Regions from separate parts of the Vibrio rarus genome, predicted to be linked through region 4. Evidence: predicted binding sites of a transcription regulator. Region 4 holds the regulator's gene; each other region holds the start of a gene.
The links. The regulator PurR, encoded in region 4, represses purine synthesis genes. The targets are predictions, from matches to a motif close to TNANGNAAACGTTTNCNTNA.
Positions count from the first base shown of each region.

Region 1: the regulator PurR is predicted to act here: its motif matches at 1,510-1,529, upstream of purE (5-(carboxyamino)imidazole ribonucleotide mutase).
Region 2: the regulator PurR is predicted to act here: its motif matches at 1,432-1,451, upstream of purL (phosphoribosylformylglycinamidine synthase).
Region 3: the regulator PurR is predicted to act here: its motif matches at 1,692-1,711, upstream of OCU56_RS12050 (uracil-xanthine permease family protein).

Region 1 is NZ_AP024900.1:2,792,999-2,796,193, forward strand. It holds gene hemF (oxygen-dependent coproporphyrinogen oxidase) at 1-855, opposite strand, end outside; gene OCU56_RS12780 (L-threonylcarbamoyladenylate synthase) at 859-1,416, opposite strand; gene purE (5-(carboxyamino)imidazole ribonucleotide mutase) at 1,601-2,086, shown strand; gene OCU56_RS12790 (5-(carboxyamino)imidazole ribonucleotide synthase) at 2,091-3,195, shown strand, end outside.
Region 2 is NZ_AP024900.1:2,144,057-2,147,251, reverse strand. It holds gene mltF (membrane-bound lytic murein transglycosylase MltF) at 1-1,265, opposite strand, end outside; gene purL (phosphoribosylformylglycinamidine synthase) at 1,593-3,195, shown strand, end outside.
Region 3 is NZ_AP024900.1:2,640,831-2,644,025, forward strand. It holds gene OCU56_RS12050 (uracil-xanthine permease family protein) at 204-1,604, opposite strand; partial or broken gene OCU56_RS12055 (IS1634 family transposase) at 1,811-2,125, shown strand; gene OCU56_RS12060 (SEC-C domain-containing protein) at 2,132-3,130, opposite strand.
Region 4 is NZ_AP024900.1:1,741,463-1,744,657, reverse strand. It holds gene OCU56_RS07985 (DUF2007 domain-containing protein) at 1-239, opposite strand, end outside; gene OCU56_RS07980 (TVP38/TMEM64 family protein) at 477-1,163, opposite strand; gene purR (HTH-type transcriptional repressor PurR) at 1,323-2,339, opposite strand; gene torD (molecular chaperone TorD) at 2,480-3,130, opposite strand.

The sequences.
Region 1 (3,195 bases), 1.1 Mb from region 4:
ATTCGGTTGCACTTGATAGTTGTATTCCCATCTTGCCAAGGGTGGCATAGACATTAAAATGGATTCTGTGCGTCCATTGCTTTGCAAGCCAAACAGGGTGCCACGGTCATACACAAGATTAAACTCAACATAACGACCACGTCGATATAACTGAAACTGGCGTTGCTGATCGTTAAATGGGGTGTTTTTACGTTTATTAATAATCGGGATATACGCCTGAGTAAACCCTTCCCCTACTGCACGTATATAAGCAAAGCTCTTTGCAAAGCCCCATTGATTAAGATCATCAAAAAACAGGCCACCGACACCGCGAGTTTCATTGCGGTGTGGTAAAAAGAAATAATCATCGCACCATTTTTTGTGCTCGGCATACACGCTATCGCCAAAGGGGGCACACAAAGCCTTAGCTGTGTCATGCCAATGCTGGCAGTCATCATTAAAAGGATAAAATGGCGTGAGGTCGAAACCACCCCCAAACCACCAGATAGGGTCACAGCCCTCTTTCTCGGCAATAAAGAAGCGAACGTTGGCATGCGAGGTAGGGACATAAGGGTTATTTGGATGAATAACCAAAGACACTCCCATAGCCTCAAACTTGCGACCCGCTAACTCAGGGCGGTGTGCGGTCGCAGAGCCTGGCATTTTGTCACCAAAAACGTGCGAGAAATTGACGCCACCCTGTTCAATAACAGCACCACCTTTTACTACACGGGTTCGGCCACCGCCCCCCTGCTCTCTAACCCAAGCATCTTCAACGAAGGTAGCTTCGCCATCGACGGCTTCCAGTTCAGCACAGATATCGTCCTGCAATTGTAATAAAAAACGTTTTACCGCCCCTTTATCGACTAATGCCATTACTTACCCTTGTCTTAGTACTTGAAGTGATTTTACATCTTTTATTTGCGAAGGCTTAGTTCTGCCACCTACGCTACCATGAACAATAAACACATCTTCGCTACCCAATTGGTTTTCCACCTCATTGGCATCCAAGCACGGTGGTAGGCCAGATAAATTGGCGCTGGTTGAAGTAATAGGCTTAGAGAACTGAATACAAATTTGCTGAACCAGAGGGTGGTCAGTCACTCTAACGGCAACACTATCAAATGCACCATGCACCAATTGATGCACTTTTTCACTCACCGGCATCACCCAAGTTACAGGGCCAGGCCAACTTTCAAAAACTCTATCCAGTTGCTCTTGAGAAAGATCACTCACGTCAACATAGGGCAATAGTTGCTCAAAGTTAGCCGCAATCAAAATTAGCCCCTTATCGGGATCTCGTTGCTTTAGTGTCATTAGCGCCTGTAATGCTTGTTCGTTATCAGGGTCACACCCGACACCGAACACCGCCTCGGTAGGGTACGCAATGACCCTTCCTTGCTTTAGCGCGTTAATCGCTTGATCGATTTGCATTATATGTTGAACATCCTTTTAACCATTCTCTTCTCACCTAGTTTACAAATTCTATTCCTAGCTGGTAAGCATTTCCTGAAAAACAACAAAACAAACCGACGCAAACGTTTTCCTATTCAAAAAATAACCGTATAATGCGCGCAAAATTAGTATCTAAAGCTCAACTAGTTAAATTAGGAGTCGTAACATGCAAGTCGGTATTATCATGGGTTCTAAGTCAGATTGGCCAACGATGAAGTTAGCCGCTGAGATGCTCGACCAATTCGGTATTAGCTACGAAACTAAAGTAGTTTCTGCTCACCGTACTCCACAACTACTAGCAGATTACGCGTCTAGTGCAAAAGAACGTGGCATTAAAGTAATTATCGCCGGCGCCGGCGGTGCCGCTCACCTTCCAGGTATGTGTGCTGCATTTACTAGCCTACCTGTGCTTGGGGTTCCCGTTCAATCTCGTGCGCTAAAGGGTATGGACTCATTGCTGTCTATCGTGCAAATGCCAAAAGGCATTGCTGTTGCCACTCTCGCTATTGGTGAAGCAGGGGCAGCTAACTCTGGTATCCTAGCTGCACAAATCATCGGTACTCATGTTCCTGAAGTTATGGAAAAAGTTGAAGCTTTCCGTAAACAACAAACAGAGACCGTACTGGCAAATCCGAACCCAGCAGAGGATTAATATCGTGCAAGTTTTAGTTTTAGGTGCAGGGCAACTGGCCCGAATGATGGCTCTAGCAGCCGCTCCACTTAACATCAAAACTCTAGCTTTTGATGTGAACAGTGAATCGATTGTTGAACCTATCACTCAAACACAATTAGGTAGTGGTTTACAAGCGGCTATTGAACAGGCCGATGTCATCACCGCCGAGTTTGAACATGTTCCTCATCCTGTTCTAGATGCATGCCAAGCCAGCGGTAAATTATTACCTAGCGCACAAGCCATTAAAACAGGTGGCGACCGCCGCATAGAAAAAGCGCTTCTGGATGAAGCGGGCGTAGCAAATGCAAAATACTCACTCATTCGCACTCGCCAAGAGTTTGATGCGGCTATTGAGTATGTTGGTATTCCTATGGTGCTAAAAAGCACATTAGGTGGCTACGATGGCAAAGGCCAATGGCGACTAAAAGACGGTCAACAAGCGGATGCTATTTGGGCAGAAATGGAGCCATGCATTGCTGCTTCTGCAACTCAAGCCATTATAGCTGAAGAGTTTGTTGCTTTTGATCGTGAAGTCTCACTAGTGGGTGCGCGCAACCAACAAGGTGAAATTGCCGTTTATCCTTTAGCTGAAAATGTTCATACCAATGGCGTATTAAGTTTATCTACTGCAATTGATGAACCCGAACTGCAAGCCCAAGCGAAGCAAATGTTCACTGCAGTAGCAGAATGTTTAGACTATGTAGGCGTGCTCGCTTTAGAGTTTTTCGATGTGCAAGGGCAATTGATGGTCAATGAAATCGCCCCTCGCGTGCATAACTCTGGACATTGGACACAACAAGGTGCAGAAACCTGTCAGTTTGAAAACCATATGCGTGCTGTATGTGGGCTTCCTCTTGGTAGCACAAACGCACTGCGTCCAACCGCTATGATCAATATTCTGGGAGAAGATACTCTTGCAGAAGAATTACTCAGCATGGATCAGGCGCATATTCATTGGTACGGTAAAGAGAAACGCCCAGGACGTAAGATGGGACATATTAATGTTTGTGGTAATAACCCAGCCGACTTACAACAACAGCTGAAAACCATTGCCCAATGGTTAGAGGCCAGCGCTTTCCCTGCTTTGC
Region 2 (3,195 bases), 400 kb from region 4:
CCTTTTTTACGCAGTAGCGGGAGTCGAGTTTTTACATCGCTCCAAAGATCCGGATTCGCTCCTTGCGCTTTGGCGATTCTTCTAGCGTCCATTACATGCCCATAACCTAGATTATAGGAAGCAAGTGCAAACCAAATTTTTTCATGTTGATTGATACTATCAGGAATACGATTGACAATTTTTCTAAGGTATTCCACTCCACCGCGTATGGATTGTTCAGGGTCAAGACGATTGGTCACGCCGACGCTTCTTGCGGTAGGTAAGGTTAGCATCATCATGCCGCGTACACCGGTAGGGGATTTGGCTTTTGGGTTCCAGTGAGATTCTTGGTAGGCAAGAGCGGCCACTAAGCGCCAATCAAACTCTTCAGCATACTTTTGGAATAGGGTCTCCCATTTGGGCAGTTTACTGTCTAATGCCCGCACAAATGCACGAGTATCCACATAGTCAAATTCCGCTATGTGCCCAAAATATTTTTCTTCAATAAGATGTAATTGACCATCTTGATGAATATTGCCAAAAAATTCCACCACTAATGCGTACAGGCTTTCATCAATGTCACGACGCAAATACCATGAGGTCGGTTGGTCTTCCGTCAATTCAAACGCTAAAGCAATATTGGGATAAATACGTTGTGTGAGTGAGAGCTCTATGGAGTCCGCTACGGTAAAGAGTCGCTCCCCCGTGGACACTTGCTTTAGCAAATCGTTAATATCGTAATCGTCGGTGATTTGATACTTGAGATCGGGATGCTTTTTGGCCAGTTGTTGTAAAGTGTGCTCAAAGTGAGTGCCTTTAACGACAGTAATGGACTGATTACTTTGGATTAACTGCTGTAAATTACGTGGTCGCCATGTGCCTTTTTTGTACACAACTTGTTGGCTTACATAGTAATAGGCAGGACCGGCACGAAAGGCTTTTACGCGATTAGGTGCTTGAGTTAAACCGGCCGCTACAATATCGATTTCACCATTTTTTAGAGCAGGGAAAAGCTCTGAAAGGCGGTATGCGGGTTTAATTTCTAAGCGAACGCCAAGCTCTTTGGCAAATTTAGACGCTAAGTCGTACTCCATACCCGTTGGGCCATCAGGACCAATATAATAAGAAAGTTGGTTGTTAAGAGTCCCGACACGCAATACGCCTCGTTCTTTTATTTGTTGTAGCTCACTTTTGCTGTTGCTGTCATATTGACAGCCACTTATCAACAATAAGGCCACTAGCGATAAAGCCAATGTATAAAATTTAGTGAACACTGACGTGCGCATAGTGTTGGGCAACTCCAATAACAAAGAGAAATGAACCTGAATAATAGTCCTTTATATCAAACCGCTTATCACTGGGGAAGTGAAACAGTCCTAGGGATTGATGAATGTTACTTGCAACAAAAAAAACTCGCTTATCATTTCTGCTGAGGGCGTGTGACGCAAAAATTTGCGCAAACGGTTGCTTTTTGTGTTACTTCACAAAAAGAATTGCTTTATAATACGCCCGAATCAACAGGGTTAATATTGAAATAATAGCAATTTAATGCTTTAAGTGATTGTTTTTATTTGAATATTATCTTTAATCCATCATCAAAGAGACCTAAGCACATGAGAATTTTGCGTGGTTCCCCAGCTCTTTCTGAGTTTCGTGTACAAAAATTACTAGAACTTTGTCGTGAACAAGACCTGCCAGTAACCGGTATTTATGCTGAGTTTATGCATTTTGCAGATGTGAGTGCAGAGCTCGATGCCTCAGAGACTGATAAGCTTGAAAAACTGCTTACTTATGGTCCAACAATCGAAGAACATGAACCCCAAGGCACTTTGCTGCTTGTGACGCCTCGTCCAGGTACTATCTCCCCATGGTCATCTAAGTCTACTGACATTGCTCATAACTGTGGATTGAACACAGTTAAACGCTTAGAGCGTGGTACCGCTTATTATGTTGAAACATCGACTCAGCTAGATGAAGCGCAACTGAAAGCAGTAAAAGCATTGATTCATGACCGCATGATGGAAGTGGTTTTCAATGAAATGGACCAAGCTTCCGCTTTGTTTACGGTTGCAGAACCTGCGCCACATACCGTTGTTGATGTGCTTACAGGTGGCCGTAAAGCCCTTGCTGAAGCGAACATCACTTTAGGTCTGGCGTTAGCAGAAGATGAAATCGATTACCTTGTCGATAGCTTTAATACGCTAGGCCGTAATCCAAATGACATCGAACTGATGATGTTTGCTCAAGCAAACTCAGAGCACTGTCGTCACAAAATCTTTAATGCAGATTGGACAATCGATGGCGTCGCTCAAGACAAGTCTTTGTTCAAAATGATCAAGAACACCATGGAAGTGACTCCTGACCACGTATTGTCTGCTTATAAAGATAATGCTGCGGTAATGGAAGGTTCTAAAGTGGGTCGTTTCTTCCCTAATCCTGAAACTCGTCAGTACTCTTACAACCATGAAGATGCACACATCTTGATGAAGGTAGAGACGCATAACCACCCAACGGCTATTTCTCCTTGGCCTGGTGCTTCTACCGGTTCTGGCGGTGAAATCCGTGATGAAGGCGCAACAGGTATCGGCGGTAAGCCAAAAGCAGGTTTAGTGGGCTTTACCACGTCCAACCTACGTATTCCTGGTTTTGAACAACCATGGGAAACCGACTTTGGTAAGCCAGGTCGCATTGTAACAGCGTTGGATATTATGACTGAAGGCCCGCTAGGCGGCGCGGCATTCAACAACGAATTTGGTCGTCCAAACCTTCTAGGTTACTTCCGTACTTACGAAGAAAAAGTGACCTCTCACGCCGGTGAAGAAATCCGTGGTTACCACAAGCCAATCATGATTGCTGGTGGTATGGGTAATATTCGTGATGAGCACGTACAGAAGAAAGAAATCCCAGTTGGCGCTAAACTGATTGTTCTTGGCGGTCCTGCGATGAACATCGGTCTTGGTGGCGGCGCGGCATCTTCTATGGCGTCTGGTCAATCAGCAGAAGATCTCGATTTTGCTTCAGTACAGCGTGAAAACCCAGAGATGGAACGTCGTTGTCAGGAAGTGATCGATGGCTGTTGGCAGTTAGGTGACGATAACCCAATTGCATTCATTCACGATGTGGGTGCAGGTGGTATCTCTAACGCACTCCCTGAATTGGTTGATGATGGCGAACGTGGTGGTAAATTCCAACTGCGTGACGTGCCTAACGATGAGC
Region 3 (3,195 bases), 900 kb from region 4:
GATCTAATCTATTTTCTATCAATTGAGTAATGAGTTGTTCATAAATGCCAATCTGTTGCATGCGTTACTTCTATCTCGATATTTTGATTTATTACACCTGGTTGCAATTAAAGAAGCGAACCAAATTTATTCAAAACACCTCTGCACAAACAAAAACCCCTTAGCTCATCACAAGCCAAGGGATTCTTAATTAAACGATATATTTAAGCTTCTTTTTCTGACAACACTTCTTTTGTAGATGAAGCATCTTCTTGTTGCGTTGAGGTTTCTGGAAGCAGGATGCTCATAATGATGGCGGTAATACCACCAGCTGCAACACCTGTTGATAGAAGGTTTTTAATTAGGTCCGGCATGAACTGAAGGATTTCTGGTTTTTGCGCAACGCCGAGTCCCATAGAGAAAGACAGTGCCATGATTAAAACAGCGCGGCGGTCTAGGTCAACGCGGGAGATGATTCTCACTCCGGCCGCGGCGATAGTACCGAACATAACGATAGTTGCACCGCCGAGTACTGGCTCTGGGATTAACTGCACAAAGCTTGCTACGCCTGGGAACAAGCCAAGCAAAATCAACATTGCAGAAATAAAGTATCCTACATAACGGCTAGCCACGCCGGTTAGCATAATAATGCCGTTGTTTTGGCTGAAGGTTGAGTTTGGAAAGCTGTTAAATACGGCGGCTAATGCGGAGTTAAAGCCATCAGCAAGTACGCCACCTTTAATGCGCTTCATATAGATAGGGCCTTTTACCGGCTCACCTGACACCTCAGAGGTAGCAGTAATATCACCAATAGCCTCTAGTGCAGTGATCAAAAAGATAAGCACTAACGGGATAAACAGTGACCAATCAAAGCTTAGACCAAACTGCATTGGGATTGGTAATGCGAAGATAGCGGTATTGCTTGGTTGAGAGGTGTCGATCATGCCCATTGCGTACGCAGCAACATAGCCAACAAACATGGCAATAGCAATTGAAGCCACTCGAATATAAGGGTTTTTAGAGCGGTTTAGTAACACGATAAACCCTAGCACAATACCCGCTAAGGTCAGTTTATCTAGGCTACCAAAGGTACCGTCACTCATAGCGGCATAGCCACCACCCATCGAAACCAAACCAACCTGAATTAGGGTTAAGCCAATCAGTGTCACTACTATCCCTGAAACCAATGGGGTAATAATGCGCTGTGCATGTTCCAATACCCGAGAAAGTAATATTTCAGCAAATGAAGCGACTAATATGGTGCCGAAAATAGCAGACATCATGGTTGCTATATCTGCACCGCCTGCCTTTAATGACATTCCCGCGCCAATAATAGGCCCCAAGAAATTAAAGCTAGTACCTTGTATAGAGAGAAGACCTGAACCAATAGGTCCAAAGGTACGAATTTGAATAAATGACGATATTCCCGAAGCAAATAATGACATGCTAATAATGGTATTGGTTTGCTCTGCTGGCACACCTAAAGATTGGCATATTAATAACGATGGGGTGATAACGGCCACGAACATAGCAAGAAGGTGCTGTATGGCGGCAAATAATGTTTGTGGAACTGGCGGGCGATCATTTAGTTGATAGACCAACTCTGATGGGCGTAGATCGTTCATGTTTTTCTCTCTAAATTTCCCTCCCCTGTGATTGCTGTTAATCAGGAGAGTATACGTTTAGGGCGGGATTATAAGAGCATAAACACAAAAAGCAATCGTTTGCGTTGTAAATAATGAAGCTAATTTCGTTGAAGGTTAATTAATGCTGTTTGTTCACTTTACTCTGTTCCTTAGTACCCTAGGGCGTGTTGAACTTTCGTGAGTGTTTTTTGAAGAAGCCTCAACGAATAGAAGCGTTACTTATGGTGATGACTCTGAGTCTTCTCATTAACGCAAGTTTAGAGCATAAAATCAGAGCGCAACTCTCACAAACTGAAGAGTTTTTCCCGAGTATGGTCAAAAACAAGACGACATCCAAGCCGACGGCACGTTGGGTATTTCTAAAATTTGAAGGTATAGACACTCTCGAATTTGATGGTCAGAGCTTCATAACAGGCATGCAAGAACATCAAAATAGGCTACTCAAGCTTCTTGGCAGGCTATATGATATTCCAAAATTGGCAGCGGAATCTTGGTTCTAATTCACGCTAAACATCAAATTGAAAAACATGCTTCATCAGTGGTTGCATTTCTACTTTATTTGGCGTCCGAAAATCATCAATATTCCTCATCGGCGCAACCGTAACAAAGCCCCAAAACTCCAGGAAACGTTTAATAAATCTCGATTCAATCATTATGACTAGTAACTGACTCGGAGATGAATACCCACCTTCAGGGCACCTCAACAGTAAATCAGGGAATGCGGTAATTACCTCTTCAATCAACTGTTCCGTATTGCCATGGCTTTGCAAACGCCACAGCATAAACAACCAGAAGGTTCTTAAATCAACATCGTGCTCCCATCCATCTAAGTAGCCCCAATTGTACCGAGAGGTTGCTGCTTCGAGCATAGGAATAAAGAACGCTTGAATACCGTGGGCTAGATACTGCTTTTGAGCCGCTTTTTTAACATGATAACGGCCACTACGGCGATAAATGATACCCGCTATCTCAGCTAGCACTCGGCTGTAATGCAATGCATTAAACTTATCTTCGTTACTACCTGCATATTCACTAATGCTGATAGGTCGTTCAAATTGAGAAACGGCAAACTCTGGCAATAACTCACTGGCCTGTTTAACGATTTTTGTCGGCAAGTTACCTTTGCTGGTGGCTTTAAATGAACCATCGTTTTGCATCGCTTCACCTAATACTAATTCTAAATAACGCATCACTGGGCTGGTTCTTAGGTTATCTGGCGTGTGTATTAGTACTCCTTCCAACTCACTGAAAGGCGCATATAACCAATTACTCATTTGTGTTGACGAAAGGCCACAGAAATCAGGATGAGGCCGATCATTAGCCGCCTTTATTTTTTGCTCTGCAACAATATTGAGCTCTTCTAAAGTCAAGTTAGGGTTCATTGCAGCAACTTGCTCAATATCATCCAACATTGATGCGTGTTGCTTAGAAACAGTGTTCATGCAGCAACGTTTGTACTTTTTACCGCTGCCACAAGGGCAAGGTTCATTTCGACCTGGTTTCATGCTTTACTTACTCGTCTTATTTATCTTAATGCTGCGTCACGTTAAAAAACGTCATCTCAAACCAA
Region 4 (3,195 bases):
CATTTTTGCGAAGCGATTTGCTGATGCAGTTGTTCAAACTCGGCAATAATGGTTTTAGCTTGTGTGTGCTGATGCGGCGTAAGCAACCATAGATAAGGCAAGGTAGAATCGTCCATAGGCAGTTCTCCTTGTAAACCAAACATTCCTTCGCCACGTACCTCAGTTTCAATATTATAACTCAGTAATAGCTCACGCATGATATGAGCTTGCGGTGGGTTTTGCGCAATAAATATTTTTATTTCTATCCTAGTGGTACCAATCGTACTCAATAAATGGTCATTCTAGATTGTTAACATACTCGAGAACTGCGTTAGAATTTTTGATAGTAGAATAACGACTTATCGAAATATTCCGCTTTGTTTTCGAGCATTTTTCCTACGCTATTTCTGACAACTTACTTGGTATGATTGACTACGGTGGCATTGTGCTCACCGTAAGTCATTGCCCGCATCATCTATGAATTACGGTGATGGGGATTATACGGTGGTTGAACTATTGTGTGGGCGCAGTTTTGCCATGACCCATTTCGCAATTAGCGGGAATAAACCCAATAACGCAAATGAGGCTAACACAGTAGGGGATACGATACCGGAAAGGCTGTCAATTTCGGCTAGTTGCGTACCGGCGTTGAGGTAAACCATAGTACCCGCTAACATTCCTAATTGGCTGACCACATAGAACTTGGCAACAGAAATAGGTGTTAACCCCATCAATAGATTGATTAAGAAAAAAGGAAATACTGGGATAAGACGTAAAGAAAAGAGGTAAAAGGCCCCATCTTTCTCTACCCCGTTATTGATGGTCGCAAGTTTTGACCCAAACTTCGCTTGCACCCAGTCTCGAAGCAAATAACGACTGCTTAAAAACGCCAAAGTTGCGCCAATTGTGCTGGCAAACGACACTAACAATAAGCTACTCCAAAAGCCAAATAAGGCCGCGCCAAGCAGAGTGACAACGGCCGCTCCAGGGATGGAAAAAGCGGTGATAAACACATAGCCGATAAAGTACAGTGTGGCGGATAACAAGAAGTGTTCAGCTATGTGGCTATTTAGGGCGAGTTGTTGCGCTTTAGCGTTTTCTAAAGTGAAGTGTTGGCCAAAGTTGACGGCCAAAAGTACGATGGCACAGACTAAAATTAGTCCTATTATCAATTTCTTATTCATGTGTGAGCTCTTATTGTTATGCAATAAGTATAGAGACACGTTGACGAAACTAAAACTTTCACTGTGATGGAAAAAAGTGGGCCTATAGCGCTTTTTAGTAATAAAAAAAATCGACAACCAAGAGGTTGCCGATCGTAAGAGGTTTGCTACCTTGCTGGCCTAGTCGTTATTGAGGTTTTTGACACTGGCTCTTTCAATTAGCTCTGGGTGCATTTCAAAGATGCGACGCTCATGCTCTTTATTTTTAATGCGCTCTAACAGGATCTCAAAGGCGGTTTTACCCACACGGCGTTTGGGCTGATGTATGGTGGTTAATGGTGGTGAGAAGTAAGCCGCAAGATCGATGTTATCGTAGCCAATGACCGAAATATCTTCGGGAATGTCGATATTGTGTTGTCTTAGACGACTGATCAAGCCTAACGCCATAATATCATTGAAGCAAAAAATAGAGGTGGGACGCTCTTCTTTAGACATTGCTACCAGTTTATCGGCCGCTTCTACAGCCGTATCACATTCAAAGTTACCTTCAAAAATGAGTTTTTCATTAAATGGGATATTGGCTTCAGCTAACGCTCTTTTGTAGCCAGAAATGCGCTCAATACAGGCCAGTTTCTCAGCTTGTCCAGTCAGGCAGGCAATTTTATGGTGACCATTGTTAACTAAGTATTTAGTGGCTAAATACCCCCCTTCTTCAGAGTTATCAATGATTTTATCTGCCGAGGAAGACTCCGGTCCCCAGTCCATAACCACTTTTGGGATGTTAGGGTGAGAGTCGAGCATTTGACGCAACTCTTCGGTTAAGTCAGAACACATCACTAAAATACCGTCGACGCGCTTCTCCGCTAACATACGAATATAATCACGTTGCTTTTCGTATAGCCCACCGGTATTACACAAAATAAGAGTGTAACCTTGGCGGTAACAGTAACTTTCAACGCCGTCGACCACTTCGGCAAAGAAAGGGTTAGTGGATTGAGTCACTAACATGCCAATAGTTCGTGTGCTATTGCATTTTAGACTACGAGCAACGGCACTTGGGGCGTAATTTAGGTTTTTTACGGCTTCCATCACTCGTTGCTGAGTTGCTTCGGCCACAAAGCGTGTTTTATTAATAACGTGAGAAACTGTGGTGGTAGAAACCCCTGCAAGTTTAGCGACGTCTTTGATGGTTGCCATGCGTTACCTTGTTAATAAAAGATGGATGCAATAAACATAAATTAAACTGTGCGATCCTTCACTCAGCAAACGATTGCGCGGAGGGGGAGTCTAGCCATAAATATGGCCACTGACAATGGATTTATGAATATATTTGGAATCTATGTCTCATTAGCAAGATAGTGGCAGTCAATTTTGCAAAAATTCACTAGTAATACGGATACGGCCGCATAAAAACCAAATTCATCATAGCGTTTACAGTCAGCAGAAAACTGGGGTATCCAGGTTAAGAGGTGTTGCTCAATTAAGGCTTTTTGCTCTGCCAGGGCCGCTTCCATATGCGACTCTTTTTCTAGGGCATTACAACGAATAATAAGATTGCCTAGAAAATCCAACTCAATGGCTAAATGATCAGCGGGTTCATTGAAGTGACCATCTACCTTAATGCCTTTATTTAACATTAATTGCGTCATGTCTTGTGCAGGCTTGCCGTTAAGTAGCTTGTTTTCTTCAAGATAGAGAGAGGCATAAGGTAAGGCGGCGTATTTATCTGAGGTGAGAAACAGATTACAAAAGTCGGCGGACAATTCTAATTGCGCATCTTCACGCTGTTGTAGTCGGTCAAAGGCATCCACTAAAGCCTCCACCGCCTCACTAAGTTGTGGATTCTCACCTAAACCGGCAAGAAAGCCACGCACAGCAGAAGATTGATAAGCCTGCAAATCTTGCTCTGTTAGTTCCTTAGAAAAAAGGCTGGAAAACCACCAGTAGATCTCTGCTCGTTGCTCGTTGAACTGCTTAACTTCTTGCATAAACGCACCACAATTTCATTTTAATTACTATAAAGAATAGTAGCTTAGGTCATCTTTACTATGTG